Regions from separate parts of the Pseudofrankia inefficax genome, predicted to be linked through region 4. Evidence: riboswitches for the same ligand, from Rfam matches in the RefSeq annotation. Region 4 holds a riboswitch; each other region holds the start of a gene.
The links. Region 4 has a riboswitch for cyclic di-AMP ahead of FRAEUI1C_RS01030 (transglycosylase family protein). Riboswitches for the same ligand answer to the same signal wherever they lie in the genome.
Positions count from the first base shown of each region.

Region 1: linked by a shared signal. The riboswitch ahead of FRAEUI1C_RS14625 (C40 family peptidase) and the one ahead of FRAEUI1C_RS01030 (transglycosylase family protein) in region 4 are both predicted to bind cyclic di-AMP.
Region 2: linked by a shared signal. The riboswitch ahead of FRAEUI1C_RS33300 (peptidoglycan-binding protein) and the one ahead of FRAEUI1C_RS01030 (transglycosylase family protein) in region 4 are both predicted to bind cyclic di-AMP.
Region 3: linked by a shared signal. The riboswitch ahead of FRAEUI1C_RS33925 (C40 family peptidase) and the one ahead of FRAEUI1C_RS01030 (transglycosylase family protein) in region 4 are both predicted to bind cyclic di-AMP.

Region 1 is NC_014666.1:3,547,651-3,551,352, reverse strand. Features, by position in the region: gene clsA (cardiolipin synthase ClsA) at 1-173, opposite strand, end outside; gene FRAEUI1C_RS14625 (C40 family peptidase) at 548-1,594, opposite strand; cyclic di-AMP (ydaO/yuaA leader) riboswitch at 1,613-1,789, opposite strand; gene FRAEUI1C_RS14620 (class F sortase) at 2,226-3,089, opposite strand.
Region 2 is NC_014666.1:8,197,137-8,200,838, reverse strand. Features, by position in the region: gene FRAEUI1C_RS33305 (DEAD/DEAH box helicase) at 1-1,404, shown strand, start outside; gene FRAEUI1C_RS33300 (peptidoglycan-binding protein) at 1,605-2,285, opposite strand; cyclic di-AMP (ydaO/yuaA leader) riboswitch at 2,364-2,535, opposite strand; gene FRAEUI1C_RS33295 (substrate-binding domain-containing protein) at 3,293-3,702, shown strand, end outside.
Region 3 is NC_014666.1:8,357,559-8,361,260, forward strand. Features, by position in the region: gene FRAEUI1C_RS42105 (hypothetical protein) at 1-910, shown strand, start outside; cyclic di-AMP (ydaO/yuaA leader) riboswitch at 1,442-1,616, shown strand; gene FRAEUI1C_RS33925 (C40 family peptidase) at 1,696-2,688, shown strand; gene FRAEUI1C_RS33930 (PHB depolymerase family esterase) at 3,352-3,702, opposite strand, start outside.
Region 4 is NC_014666.1:270,756-274,457, reverse strand. Features, by position in the region: cyclic di-AMP (ydaO/yuaA leader) riboswitch at 1,252-1,435, shown strand; gene FRAEUI1C_RS01030 (transglycosylase family protein) at 1,646-2,287, shown strand; cyclic di-AMP (ydaO/yuaA leader) riboswitch at 2,861-3,034, shown strand; gene FRAEUI1C_RS01025 (transglycosylase family protein) at 3,036-3,702, shown strand, end outside.

The DNA.
Region 1 (3,702 bases), 3.3 Mb from region 4:
CCGAGCGCCACCCACAGGAAGACCGGCACCCCGACCAGCCGCAGCGTGGACAGCAGGTTCGGGATCGTGAGGATCCGGTCGGACGCCACCGGCTGTCCGCCCGGGGACCGGCCGCCCGGCGGCGCGGACGCGCCACCGGGCCCGTCGCCTGACGGGACGGGGGCGCTCGTCATGCCCATCTCCTCACTCGTCAGTGCTCTGTCCCCGAAACAGCTGTGTCCCCGAAACACTACGGGCAGAAGGAGACGCGAAAATGTCCTGCCCGCGTCGGTGCGCGGGCGCATCGGCACGGGCGGGCAAGGACGGCGCGTCTCTCGCCTCGGCATGACGCTAGCCGATGACCACTGGGGTGAATGCCGCCAGGCCGCCGCGGACCACGCAGCCGGGTTTCAAACTGGCCCTGTGGAGCCGTTTGTCGCCACCTGGGGCAGGGTGCGCGCGACAATGCGGTCGGAGCCGGTCGAGACTCGCGGCCAGGAGCGGTCCTGCGCGGAGGACGACGGGCCTGGCCGCCTGGCGCGGGCCCGGGCGGGCGATGCCCGCCTGGTTACATGATCCGCCCGACGTGGTAGGTCGAGCTGTAGATCGGGCGCAGCGACACGACGCCGCCGGTCTCCGGGGCGGCCCACATGTAGCCGTTCCCCGCGTAGATGCCGACGTGGTAGATGCTGCCGGGGGTGCCGAAGAAGATCAGGTCGCCGGGCTGCTTGGCCGACTGGGCGACGTGCACCGAGGCCTCGTACTGGGCCTCGGCGGTGCGCGGCAGGCTGCGGCCGAGCTGGCGGAAGACGTACTGGACCAGGCCGGAGCAGTCGAACGAGTACGGGCCGGTGGCGCCGTAGACGTACGGCTTGCCCTTCTGCAGGGAGGCCAGGTAGACGGCCTTCTCCCCGATCGTGCTGCCCGGGATGACGCTGGGGATCGCGTTGTTCAGGTAGCTGCTCGCGGCCCGGCCGGACGAGATCGTGATCGTCGTGGCGCCGGCGACCGAGGGGCGCAGCGTGCTGCCGCCGTCGAACACCGCCGTGATCGTGGTGGTGGACAGCAGCCGGGCGGAGATGCTCGCGGTGCCGTTGCCGTCGGTGGTCAGCGCGGCGGTGGTCTGCCACTTCGGCCCGTCGACCACGACGATCTGGACCTGCTCGTTCGCCAGCGGCGCGCCGCTCATCGCCTCGGTGGCCTTGACCGTGAGGACGACCGGCGAGTTCGGCGCGACCGTGGTCTTGTCCGCGGACAGCGTCAGGTTGGTGAAGGCCGGGTCAGAGTTGGCGAGAGCGCCGGCGAGGCCGCTGGAGCCGTGGCTGGTCGGGATGACGGTGTCGCCACCACCCAGCGCGGCCGCCAGCGCGTTCGACGCGAAGGGCGTGCTCTGGCTCTGGGAACTCGGGTCGATCGTGGTCGGCTGCTCGGGAGCCGACGGGACCGTCGCGGCGAAGGCGGCGGTGGAGACGGCGAGCGTTCCGGTCGTGAAGGCGGCGATGGTGCCTGCCCGACGAGATCCTGGACCGGACCGCCGACGGGCCTCCTCAGGAGCGCCCCCCGTGCGATGCCGGCCGCGGACCAGCTCGTCCCAGTCATCCGGGAGCCAGGCCATGCCACGACGGGACAACGCTCGTCCTTCCCTGACGCCTGCGAGGTCAGCTGTCGGGTTCGGGCTGGGTTCACGTAGCCCGGTCGCCTCGGGACGGCGACTTCACCCCAAGGGCTCGGCCGGTCAACCGGCCTTGCCCGGCGGAACCATGGGTCCCCCGCTCCTGCCCCGGCATGTCGGAGGGAGCGTCAGACCGGGGGCAGGACTCGGCGTTTCAGCCCGACGCATTGGTGCCTTAGGTGAAGAATGTTGCATTGACGACCTTAGTGGATGTCCACGGGGGTACTCCAACCACCGTAAACACAACAGTCGGACACTTTCCGGGGGTTACCTGCAGGTGTCTGACTAGTTCCCCTGACGTTCCCCGCAGCGCTGTAGCCGGTCCCGGGCCGCACCGCCAGCGGGCGCCCGGAAGCCGCCGACACCGTCCGCTTGGCTTCCCGTTGTGTTCCAGAAGAGTTGACTCACAGCGCCCTAGGACGATGGGCACAAGGTTGTGAGGACTTTAGTCCCGATCATTTTTAGGGCCCAAAGTCCCAACAACGAAACCGGCGGCAAGCTACTCGGCCGTAGATGCTCCGGACCCGGATTGCGACGCCCGTCACATGCCCCGAACGGCGCGCGGTTCGCGCGGTTATTGGCTCGGCGTCACCGTGAGCCGCGGCGTCGGAGGCGCGCCGGACACGACGGCCGCGGCAGGCGGCGCCGCGCGCGGGGTGGAGGGCGACGGCGTGGCGGGCGACAGGGCGACCGGTGGCACGGCGACCGGCGGTGCCGCTGGCGACCCGGCCGCCGGGGCGCCCGTGCGCACGGCGGCGGTCGCGGCCGCCGGCCGGGGGGCGGCCACGGCGGCGGACGGTGCCGCGGCGGCGGGCGCCGGCGCCACCGAGGCCGGCACGCTGATGGCGTGGCCGTAGACCACCAGGTTGTCGACGTAGTGGTGGGTGTGCTCGTCGAAGGCGCCGTCGCAGGTGATGACCCGGATCTCGGGCCGGGTGACCGGTCCGTAGACCTCCTGCGTCGGGAACGTCGCCTTCGAGACCTCCTGCAGGCGGTCCACGACGAAGGTGACGCTCGCCCCGGACGCGCCGACCACGACCAACTGGTCGCCGGGCAGCACCGAGCCGAGCCGGTAGAAGACCGCCGGCCCCGTCTTCGAGTCGTAGTGGCCGACGAGGACCGCCGGGCCGACCGCCCCCGGGGCGACGCCCGGCTTGTACCAGCCGACATCGCCCCACTGGGTCGGCACGTCGATCGCGCCCTGCGGGTCCAGGCCCAGGCCGATGACCGGTGCGTCCAGCGCGATCGCCGGGATCCTCAGCCGGACCGGGTCGGTCACCACCGGCGGCGGGGGCAGCGCGCTGGGGGTGGCCGACGGCGGACCGGACGGGCTCGTCGGCACGGGTGCCGGCGGCGGCAGAGCCCGGCCGGATGGCGCCTCGGCAGACCGGATCATCGGCGCCGCGAGCTGGAATCCACTGGCCACCACGAGCGCCACACCGACCAGCGCCAGCGGCCACGACAGGCGCGACAGGCCACCCAGTCGCCCGCCCAGCCGGCCACCGATCCACCCGCCCAGCCGGCCACCAATCCACCCACCCAGCCGGCCACCAATCCACCCACCCAGCCGCCCGCGCCCACCGGCTCCCGCCACGTGTCGGCCCTCGGTCCCGGCCTTCCGGCTGGCGCGCCACGCCGCGGCCGTCCCGCGCAAGCCGGCGGCGGCGGTCGCGAGGCCTGACAGGCCGGCCCTCGCGGCCACGGCGAGCGATCGCCTGGCGGCCGCGGGCCGGACCGGCGCGGGTCCGCGGGCGGCGGGCCTGGCCCGCGGCGGCTGCCGCCGGGCCCGGTCCGTTCCCGCCGGCCCGCGACGCTCACCGCGCGCCGGATCGCGTCGCCTCGGTTCCAGGCCCACGAAAACCGCTCCCTCCCCCTGCCCCCGACGCCCGGATGCTACGGCCGCCGACGCCGTTTCCCGGCCTGTCGCCGCCGTATCCGGGCGCGGTTTGGACGGGCCGGGAAAAACGGTCACCGAGCCCACGGGCGGCGTACCGGGCCAACTCCGTGGTCCTGGTTTCCGGAAATACGGAGAAGGAGTCCGGAAAACGGCC
Region 2 (3,702 bases), 890 kb from region 4:
CACGTCATCGAGAACGAGAAGGCGCTGGCGAAGGCCGGCGACGACCCGAAGAAGCGGCGCAAGGTCGTCCGCCGGAAGCCGCCCGAGGGCCAGGTCGGCTGGGGGCAGCCGACCTACGACCGGCTCATCGCCGCCGAGCCCGAGCCGCTGACCTCGCATTTCGTCGTCACCCACTCGATGCTGCTGAACGTCATCTCCCGGCCGGGCGACGCGTTCACCGCGATGCGTCATCTGCTCACCGACAACGACGAGGACCTGGCCGCGCGGCGCAGGCACATCCGCCGGGCCATCGCGATCTACCGTGCACTGCTCGCAGCCGGCGTCGTGGAGAAGCTCGAGCAGCCGGACGCCACCGGGCGCACGATCCGGCTCACCGGTGACCTGCAGTTCGACTTCGCGCTGAACCAGCCGCTGTCACCGTTCGCGCTCGGCGCGCTCGACCTGCTCGACCGGGAGGCGCCGGACTATCCGCTCGACGTTCTGTCCGTCATCGAGTCGATCCTGGACAACCCTCGGCAGGTGCTGTCGGCGCAGCAGTTCAAGGCGCGCGGCGAGGCGGTCGCGGCGATGAAGGCCGAAGGCCTGGACTACGACGACCGGATGGAGGCGCTGCAGGAGGTCACCCATCCGAAGCCGCTCGACGAGCTGCTGACCGCCGCACTGGAGATCTACCGGCACGGCGCGCCCTGGGTCGACGACTACGAGCTGGCGCCGAAGTCGGTGGTCCGGGACATGTACGAGCGGGCGATGACGTTCGCCGAGTACATCAGCTTCTACGGCCTGGCCCGCTCGGAAGGGCTTCTGCTGCGCTATCTGGCCGACGCCTATAAGGCGCTGCGCCAGACCGTGCCCGACACGGCCCGGACCGAGGAACTGTCCGATCTGATCGAATGGCTCGGCGAGCTGGTTCGTCAGGTCGACTCCAGCCTGCTCGACGAGTGGGAGCGCCTGCGTAACCCAAGCGCGGCCAACCTGGCCGAGGCCGCCGCGATCGAGCATGGCGACCGGCTCAGCGACAAGCCGCCGGCCGTTACCAGGAACGTCCGGGCTTTCCGGGTGCTCGTGCGGAACGCGCTGTTCCGGCGGGTCGAGCTCGCGGCGCTGCGCCGGTGGGACGAGCTCGGGGACCTCGACGGCGGGGCTGGTTGGAACGGCGACGCCTGGGAGGACGCCCTCGCGCCGTACTTCGACGAGCATGACGAGATCGGGACCGGCGCGGACGCCCGCGGCCCGAAGATGCTCATCGTCGACACGGCGACCCAGCCCGGTACCTGGCTGCTCCGCCAGATCTTCGACGATCCGGCCGGTGACCACGACTGGGGTATCAGCGCCGAGGTCGACCTCGCCGAGTCCGACGAGATCGGCGCCGCCGCTCTCACCGTCACCGCCGTCGACCAGCTCTGACGCCCGACCAGCTCTGACCGCCCGGAAATGGCGAACCGCCCCGGCCCTGACAGGAGGGAGGCCGGAGCGGTTCTGCTCCCATGCGTCGCGGGGACGGCGCGTGGGAGTGCCTGGGTGCCGGCGGGCTGGCCGGGTCGCTCGCCCGCCGGCTGGGGGACCGGCAGCCGTCGCGCGGCTGCCGGAGGTGGGCCTGGCCCGGACTAGCCGAACAGGGCCTGGTGGGTCTGCGGCCCGACGACCCCGTCGGCGGGAAGGCCGTGGCTGCCCTGGTAGGCGCGCACGACGCCGTCGGTCTGCGGGCCGAAGTAGCCGTCGACCGCGATCGTGTACCCAAGGCCCGACAGCTTCGTCTGCAGCTGGCGGACCGCGTCCAGGTAGGAGCTGTGGTTCGCCGCCTGCGACAGGTACCAGGCGTTCGCCGGCACGGCCGGGGCCGCCTTGGCCAGGGACACCGGAGCGGCCGAGACGGTACCGCTGCTCACCGCGTTCGCGGCGGCGTAGCCACGCGACAGGTACGCGCGGTACGCGCCGTTCGAGTAGGTGCTCCAGGCGCCCGGGCCGGAGCCCTTGCAGACCTGGGTCGCGGCCCAGGCGTTGGTCGCCGGGTCATAGAGGTTGCGGCTGCCTACCCAGCTGCTGTGGGCCCACATGTTGATCTGCCAGAGCCCGCGCGAGTCCTCGATGCCGGTGGCGTGGGCGTAGGTGTTGCCACTTGACTCGGCCAGCGCGATCGCGACCCAGGTCGAGAGGGGGACACCGCGGCAGCTGTCGAGACCGGCGCTGTGCGCGTAGGCGGCGATCTGCGCGTCGGAGATGACGCTGCTGGCGGCGCTGGCAGGAGCGACGCCGGTGAAGATTGCGGCGCCCGCGGTGGCGCTCATGACACCAGCGGCGACAATCGACGAACGGCGGCGGCGGGCATTACTCTTCTTGCGGTGACGGCCCTGGAGCATTCTGGAGGAATCTTTCCCGCACGCCTGTGAGGTTAGCTGTCGGGTTCGGGCCGGGAAGCCCGGCCAGCCTTTCTTCCGAGGACGCTCGGGAAATGGCTGGCTTAACCCCAAGGGCGCGCGCTGCGCGCGGGCCCGGAGGAACATGGTTCCCCCACTTCTGCCCTGGCGATCTCTAGGAGGGGGCACCGGACCGGGGGCAGAACTCGGCGTCCGAAACGGTGCTTTGTTGCGACCGGGGAAACCGTAACTAACTACTCGACGTAGCCACAAGCCGCTGACCAGGGCGGCTGTCCGGCAGATCTGTCACTCTCCGTGCAATGCACTGAGGTCAGGTGTCTGCTAAAGGTGATCTGTGACGAGGGTCACGGTGTTCTGCGCGAAAATGTGGGAACACGGGTTGGTTGTTCCGCGAAAGACTGTCGCGCAATGGCTCCGAGAGGCCGCCTTGGGGATATTCGGATGTCCGCTGCGCGGCAGACCCGCTGCGATACGTGAACCCCGCGCTCGTTACGCTCGGATGTCTCAACCGTCGCCGGGGGCCGTTTGCGTCCCGTGGTGGGCGTGGTGGCCGCCACTTTGCGTCGTCATCGCCGTGGTGCGCGCTGGGCCGCCCGCTCGGCAGCGCTCTTTGTCGCGAATTCCGGCGCGTCGGCCGGCGCCGCCGATAAACGGCGATTGATTTCTTGGACGCCGCGGCGACGCGGTGGGCCGCTCGGTGGTGCCGCCCGGCCTCGGCTGGCTCGGTCGAGGCCGGGTCGGATGCGCTGCGGCTTCGCTGGGACGCGAACCGTTAACAGCGAATGAACTGTCCGTGATGCGACAGTCGCGAAGGTAGTTGGCGAAGGTACCTTTTGGGCCAATCGTTCGACTTTCGCGTCGGAGCCGACGCGGGAGGTGCTCGATCGCGCGGGTGGGAGCGTCGTCAGGTGCTCGGCATGATCAGGAACCACCTGGACACGTTCATCTCCGGGTTGGGGCTGCTGGCGACCCTGGCCGGCTGGCTGGTCGACCGGTTCCTCGGTGACCGCCGGGTCGTGACCTACCGGGTGCACCTCAACAGCAAGATCGGTGTGACTCCCCGGTCGGTCGCGAGCAACTTCGACTTCGAGATCCGCCACCGCGGTCAGCCCGTGCCCGACGGCAGCCTCGTCCTGTTGAGGCTGAAGAACGCGGGTCGGCTCGACGTCAGCCGGGAGGACGTCAGCACCGAGTCTCCGATCACCTTCACCTTCCCCGGCCGGACGGTCCAGGCTGTCCAGGTCGTCGAGCCGAGCCCGGCCTCGCTGGATCGGGTGATCCAGCCGGAGTTCGACGGCGAGACGGTCCGCATCCCGCAGTTCGAGCT
Region 3 (3,702 bases), 730 kb from region 4:
GTCGGCCGGGCCTCGCCACGCGACGACCGGAAACGGCCTCGGCGCCGGCGAAGCCGTGCCGCCCGCCGGGTTCGCGGTCCACGATGGGGCCGGGTTCGCGGCCCAGGATGGGGTCGGGCTCGCGGCGTCTGACGGGGCGGGGTTCGCGGTCGGACCAGGGCTCGCCGCCGGACCCGCGTTCGCGGTCGAGCGCGGGTTCACGGTCGGGGATGGCTTCGCGGTCGAGCACGGCCTCGGTTCCAGGGCCGCGTACGCGGGGCCGGACGGCTTGGAGCCCGAAGGCACGGCAGCCCCCGCCGGGTACGACACCGGCGGCCCACCGGCGGCCGCCGACCCGACGCCGCCGTCCTTCGCGGACTACTTCGGCGCCCTGGTTCCGACCAGACCACAGCCGCTCGCTTCAGCCCCGGCGACGCCGCCCCCTGGGACCGAGCCGCCCTCCCCGCCTGGCCCGTACATCCCGGCGGTGCTGCAGTCCTCCACGGGGCCGCAGGACCAGCTGGACCAGCAGACCCCGCCAGGCGGATGGGAGGACCAGCGGTTCCCCGGGATCGGCCGCGGCGACATGCTGGAGCTCGCCGGCCGCCTCGAACAGCTCGACCAGCTGCTGGACCGGCTGGAGGAGGCCAAGCGGCAGGCCGCCGACGCGAGCGAGCACCTGGTGCTCACCCGGCGCTGGCAAGAGGAGACGGTGCGCACCATTCAGGAGGAACGCGCCCGGATGCGCCAGCGCCAGCACGCGCTCGACGAGCTCGCCGAGCGAGCCAGGGCCGCGGTCGAGGCGATGCAGGCGATGCACCGGACCGTCCCGCGCGAGGTGCTGGAGCTGGCGATCGAGCTGCAGGTGCTCGACCGGGCCGGCTTCATCACTCGGCGCGCCCCGCGCCAGCAGCCGGGCGAACTGCCCTAACGGCAGGGGAAGCGGCCGCGACGGGGCCCGCACTCGGGCAGTCGACTCTCGGTCACCGGCTCGGTTGCCACGGGCGACCGAGCCCGGCTCCCCGTAGCGATTTGGGACCTTGGTCCTTACCTTTGAGTCCTATTACCTTGTACGGCAACCACATTTAGGGTGATGCGCGTCTAGCCCGATAGGCCCACTCGGCATAGGGGGTGTGCCCGTTACCACACCCCCGGGGCCCGCCACGGAAAGTGTTCGCTCCGTGGTCTTCCGGGGCGATCATGACATCTTCGCGTAGTGTCAAGATTACCGGTAGTACCGACCGGGGCGGTCGCAACCCCCGCCACCCCAGACAGACGGCACCACCGATAGCCGTCCGCGACCGGGGCCGTGACAGAGCGACACACCGTCTGTGAACCGACGTTTCGTGAAAGACCAGACGTTTCGGCGGTACCTGCGTTTACCGTCATCATCCACGTGGACTAGTCTTCTCCACGACGTCAGCCCAACCACCGGACCGAACGCCGAATCCTGCCCGCGGTCCCGGTGTCCCCTCCGAGTCGTCACCACGGGCAGGAGCGGGGGAACCACCCGTGCAAGACCGGCCGGCGCGAAAGCGCTGGCCTTGGGGTGAAGCCCCTCGCGCGCCAGTCGCGCGGGGGCCGGGCAGCCCAGCCCGAACCCGACAGCTCACCTCGTAGGCGTACGGGAAGGACCAGCGAGACTTGTCTGCGCCCTCCGTTTGGGATACCGACGCCCGGCTCAGTACCAGCCGGGGCCGTCACCGCGGCCTTTCCGTGGTCGCCAAGGCGAAAGGCCGGACCGCGGTCGCCGCGGCCACGACCGGCGCCATCGCCGTATCCGGTATCGCTCTTGCCGGCTGTTCCCCAGCCGCGGACCACACAAACGACGCCTTCACCGGTGACGGCACCACCACGACCGGTCTGAACCTCGCGAGCGCCCTCGGCGCCGGGGGGAGCAGCGGCAGCACCATGGTCCACCCGGTGAGCCTCGCCTCGACCCTCGCGTCCGCGGACAGCGGCACGGCGTCCGACCTGGCCGCCCCGGCGCTCGCCTCGAAGGCCGACGTCGACCTGCACATCACGAACCCGAATGTGAACGTCTACGCCGACCAGGCGGTCGAGGTCGGCTTCCAGCTGACCAACAAGGACACCAACCAGCCGCTGGCCAACCAGCTGGTCAAGGTCCAGGTGAAGCTGCCGACCGGGTTCGCCACCTTCCTGCACCTGACGACGAACGGCAGCGGATACACGTCGTACACCGCGCGGGTGCTCACCACCACCCAGATCACCGCGGTATTCGACGGCACCGACGCGCTGCAGTCCGCGGTCTCGGACAACGTGGGCACGCTGAACGTCCTGGCCAAGCCGGCCGTGTCGGCCTCCCGGGGCATCACGATCAACGCCCCGACGAACGGCGACCTCGGTTCGAAGGCCGTCTACCTGGCCTCGCTGCAGGCCGGCAAGCCCTACGTCTACGGGGCCAACGGACCGGACTCGTTCGACTGCTCCAGCCTCGTCCAGTACGTCTACAAGCAGCTGGGCCGCAACCTGCCCCGGACGGCGGAAGCCCAGTACGAGGCGACCCTCCACGTCGACTCGGCGCACAAGCAGGTCGGTGACCTGATCTTCTTCGGCTCGCCGGGCAGCATCTACCACGTCGGCATCTACGCCGGCGACGGGCAGATGTGGGCCGCGCCGCACAGCGGCGACGTGGTCAAGCTCGAGTCCATCTACAGCACGACCTACTACGTCGGGCGCGTCCTGTAAGGACCTGGCCGCCTCCGGGCGGCCGGCCGGTCCCTCGGACCGGCGGCGCGGAAACCGGCGAGGTAGCCCGGCCCGATCGGCGACGGCCGATCGGGCTTGGCGAACCGGCTGACGAAACACCCGTCGTGGTGGCCGGCCAAGCGGAAATCCGCGCGGCCGCCCCGGCGGGCGGCTGGCGGTCCTTCACCGAGCCCGTCCCGGCGAACTCACCCTCGGACCAGCGCGACGCGGCCTGACTCCGCGCGAAGCGCTCCCTGACGGATCTCCCGCTGTCGCGGGCCGGATCGGTCATGGGCCCTGTCCTGGCGCCCCGTCCGACCTCGGCGACGCCGCGATCCTCCGTGCTGGCCGCGTGACCACCGGCTCGCCGGTGCCATCGTGGCCGGTTCCCGCACACCTCCAACCGGCGCGGCCCCTGGTCGCGCCCCCACGCTCGTCCGTCGGCGCCGCCTAGGGCTTCCCCCTCCCGCCCTCGAACTGACGCCTCCGGACGAACCGCCGGCCGATCCCCCTCGGCCCGGCGGCGGCCCGACCGGTCCCCCCCGGATCCGGGCCGGCCAGGCGGCGCCGCTCTTGCCGGGTCTTCCCCCCACCCGGCGAGGGCGGCGCCAGCCGACCCCAGACCTGCCGTCCCGTCGCCTTGAGGGCGGCGCTAGCTCGGTTTCAGGTCTTCTTGTTGGAGGAGAAGGTCCACAGCCGGGCCGCCGCGTTCTTGTCCAGGGTGGCGACGCGTTCCCGGTCGGTCGGGACCTCGGTGTCGCAGTTCGGGCCCGGGTCGGGGTCGAACTGGCCAACGACGCCGATCGCCGCGAACTGGGACGGGTTGGCACAGGCGAGGGCGAGAGCCAACCGGGCTCCCTCGCCGAGGCCCCAGATGTAGACGCGGCTCCCGTCGACCGATGTCCAGTCCTTGGACATGTAGGTGACGACGTCCTTCAGGTACTGGGCGTCGGCGCCGTTGGGGTCGACCTGCCACTGGCTCGCGACCGGCTCCGGATAGACGAGCGCGAAGTG
Region 4 (3,702 bases):
AACCGGACGTGACGCGATGATCAACGGGGGTACCGGCGTCCCGCCGGCCCGGTGGCCGGCCAGAGATCGCTACTTTGGCCCTCGCGTGGTCGTGATCAGGCGTTTTCTCCGACCATCCCAGGGCTCAAACGGCGATCACTTACACCAAGATGACGGTGGGCCCGACAGGAAGATCCACAGCAGGGCCCGACAGGCCTGGCCCAATCGGCGCGCTCACGCCGGTTCGGCTAGAGACGCCGTCCAAGCCGCAAGGTTCGCTCCGGCGGGGCCACCTTCGAATAGCGGCCCCGATGTGTGCTCAAGGACACTTTCGCCGCCGACGCCCGTCCCGCACCCCGGCTCGACAGATCCCCCGCACCGGACACGGACCATCGCGCCCGCCCTAGGCTCCGCGTCCGCCCCAGATCACCCCGCGCCCGTCCGGATCACGCACCCGTCCTAGATCACCATGCCAGGGCCGGATCGCCGTGCCGGCCCGGATCACCGCCTTCGCTTTGGACCACCACCCCCCGCCCGGATCGCTGGGGCCTGGCCCGGACCCACTGCGCCGGGGGGGGATCACTCACACCCGGCCGGGACCCACTGTGCGGGGTCCGGATCACTCGCGTCCCGGCTGGACCACTGAGCGCCCCGTCGGCGGACCACGAACGAGCCACGGGCTCGCCCGCCGAAGATCGACACGCCGAACGTATTGCGAGCAATCCGCAATCACACAACTACCTGGTGTACATACCGGGATGGCCGGAACAGATGTGCCCAGGATCGCAATCCGGGTGTCGGCGCGTCGAACGGACGTCTCGGGCGGCAGAATCGTAGGTTTGTTTTCCGGCGCGACGGGCGGACCACACAGTCGTGCGTGTGCGCCACGTTCCCGCTTCATCCGGGCCGTTGCGGGACGAATTCGGCAGCTCTCCGATAGTCGACTCCGGGCGCCGACACACCGGTTGGCGACCCCGATAGAAACAGATGAGCGCGCGTACGCGCGCGTTAACACCGGCCGGGATCGACCTCAAGCACCGACACGCGGGTGTGTCCTTTTTCACGCACCCTATTCAATGCTTGTCGCCACGCCGAGGAATGTGGTTATGGTCTTCGCCGTGCCAGACGACAGGTCAGGCACCCATCGGGCGGCACGCCGAATCCTGCCCCCGCCCCGATGTGTTTTGAACCCAGTGGCAGGAACGGGGGAACCGACTCCGGACGCCGTACCCAGAGATCCTGGAAGAATCGGGCATCCGCCCGCGCGGCCACATGAGTGCCGCGCCTGGGCCTAACCCACCAGGGCGTCCTAGGGGTGAAGCCGACTGACTTCCGCGGTCGTCGCGGGCGCGTTCCATGCGCTTTCGAGGACACAAAAGGACACGTCATTCGGCCGGGCAATTCTCTTCCCAGCCCGAACCCGACAGCTCACCTCGCAGGCGTGGGGAAAGGGCTACCACCCATGTCCGAAGCACGTAACCCTGGCCGACATCCCATGTCCGGCGGGCACTGTGCCCCGCCGACGGCCTGCCGCGCACACGCCGGCAACGCAAGCGTGCGAGACACCAGCACCAGGCACCACCGGCCGGCGACCGCTCGGATCGCCGACACCCCGGACCGGCCGCACCGCTCGGCCACGCCGGTCCGGAAGGAACCCCGACGGGCATTGACCCACCCAACCCGCCGGATACGACAGGGCATCGCCGCAGTGCCCGTAATCGTGGCGGCGGTAGGCGGCGCAATCGCCGTGGCGACTCCTGCCAGTGCTTCTTCAACGTGGGCGCAGCTGCGCCAGTGCGAGTCCGGCGGAAACTATTCCGCCAATACCGGCAACGGTTATTACGGCGCATACCAGTTCTCGCAGGGGACCTGGGCGAGCCTGGGATATTCAGGACTGCCGAGTGACGCGCCACAGGCGGTTCAGGACGAGGCCGCACTGCGGTTGGCGCAGCGTTCTGGATTCGGCCAATGGCCGCTCTGCGGCCGCGGCATGGGCGCCGACCAGCTCGCGCCGGGGGCCAGCGCGTCCGCCGTGCCCCAGGCTTCCCGGTCGGCCAACAGAACCTCCCTGGCGGCGCCGGCGGTCAACACGACGGCACAGCTGCCGTTCACGACGGCCCTGGTCGGGCAGTACCGCGCCGACGTCGCCCACTGGCAGGAGCGGATGACCGCGATCGGCTACCCGCTCGCCGTCGACGGCAGCTATGGCCCGGTGTCGGCCGCCGCGGCCCGTCAGTTGCAAGCCGCGAAGGGCCTGGTCGTCGACGGCGTCGTCGGCCCGCAGACCTGGGCCGCGACCTTCGCCTAGCCCGGCACCCCCACGCCCGCCTCACCCCGACCGACGGACCCCGACCGGCTGACCCGGATCACCGGCCGTGAGCCGCGCCCGCGGGCCCGCCGAACGAGGTCCCGCTCGGACCGGCACGGCGCCGGTGCCACCGGTCGGGACGCCCGGTAACGCGGAGCCCCTCGCCGACCGAACCCCCCAAACGGTCGTGGGCTCTTCGCTTGGCCGGTAACCGGCCCATCCCCACCCAGTCGGCGGCCAGCCGGACGTGGGACGGCCACAGCCCTGTTCCCGCTCCGGCCGGCACCGCCGTGCCAGCCGCGGACCGGGGCCGCCCGTCTTCAGAGGCGGCCCCGGTCCGCGGACCCTCGCCCAAGCGGACCTGGCCTAGTCGGCCCCCAGCCGGGCCTGGCCCAAGCACCTGCGACCCGACCAACCCGTGCGGCAGATGACCCGCTCGGCCCTCGATGTCAAGAGGAGCCCGGTTTGCGGCCCTGACGCCCCACTCGCTACAGTCCGGAACTACTCGTCTCTCCTGGGCGAGTCGTGCGGGCGGACGCCGAATCCTGCCCCACCCGCATGTACACCGTCCCTGATCCAAGGGCGCTGATCCGTTCGGCAGGAGCGGGGGACCCACTTTCGGACCCGGCAACAGCCGAGTCCTTGGGGTGTAGCCGGCAATCCGGGCTCGCGAGAGCACGGCGCGCCGGCCGGGCAGTCCCAGCCCGAACCCGACAGCTCACCCCGCAGGCGCAGGGAAGGATCGGACATGCCGTCTGAGCAGACGGGCCAACTCCGGCCCGCCGAGCGCAGAACCGGGGGCCGTCACCGCGCCCAGCCGCAGGGCCCGTCCACGACCGTCCGGGTGCTGCGCACCACCGGCGCGGTCACCGCGCTCGTCGGCAGCGGCCTCGCGGTCACCGCGATGCCCGCCGGAGCCGCGACCCCGGACGACTTCGCCCGCCTGCGCCAGTGCGAGTCCGGCGGCAACTACTCGATCAACACCGGCAACGGCTTCTACGGCGCGTACCAGTTCGACGTACGGACCTGGCAGGGCCTCGGCTACTCGGGCCGGCCGGACCAGGCAGCCCCCGCCGTGCAGGACGAGGCGGCCTACCGCCTCTACAACTCGCGCGGCTGGTCGCCATGGCCCGCCTGCTCGCGCAAGCTCGGCCTGTCCAGCAACGGCCCGATCGGGGTCTCGTCGTCGGCCTCCGGCGGCTCACTGCAGCAGGCGCTGCAGCCGGCCGAGCCGGCCATGACACTCGACAAGGCCAAGGCGGAGGTCCAGTCCTCGGGCTTCCACGGCACGATCTCCGCGGCCGACGCGAACAAGGTCCGCGCCGACGCCTACGTCTGGCAGAACCAGATGCACGACCAGGGCTTCGCCCTCGCGGTCGACGGCAAGTTCGGCGCCCAGTCCCAGGGTGTCGCCG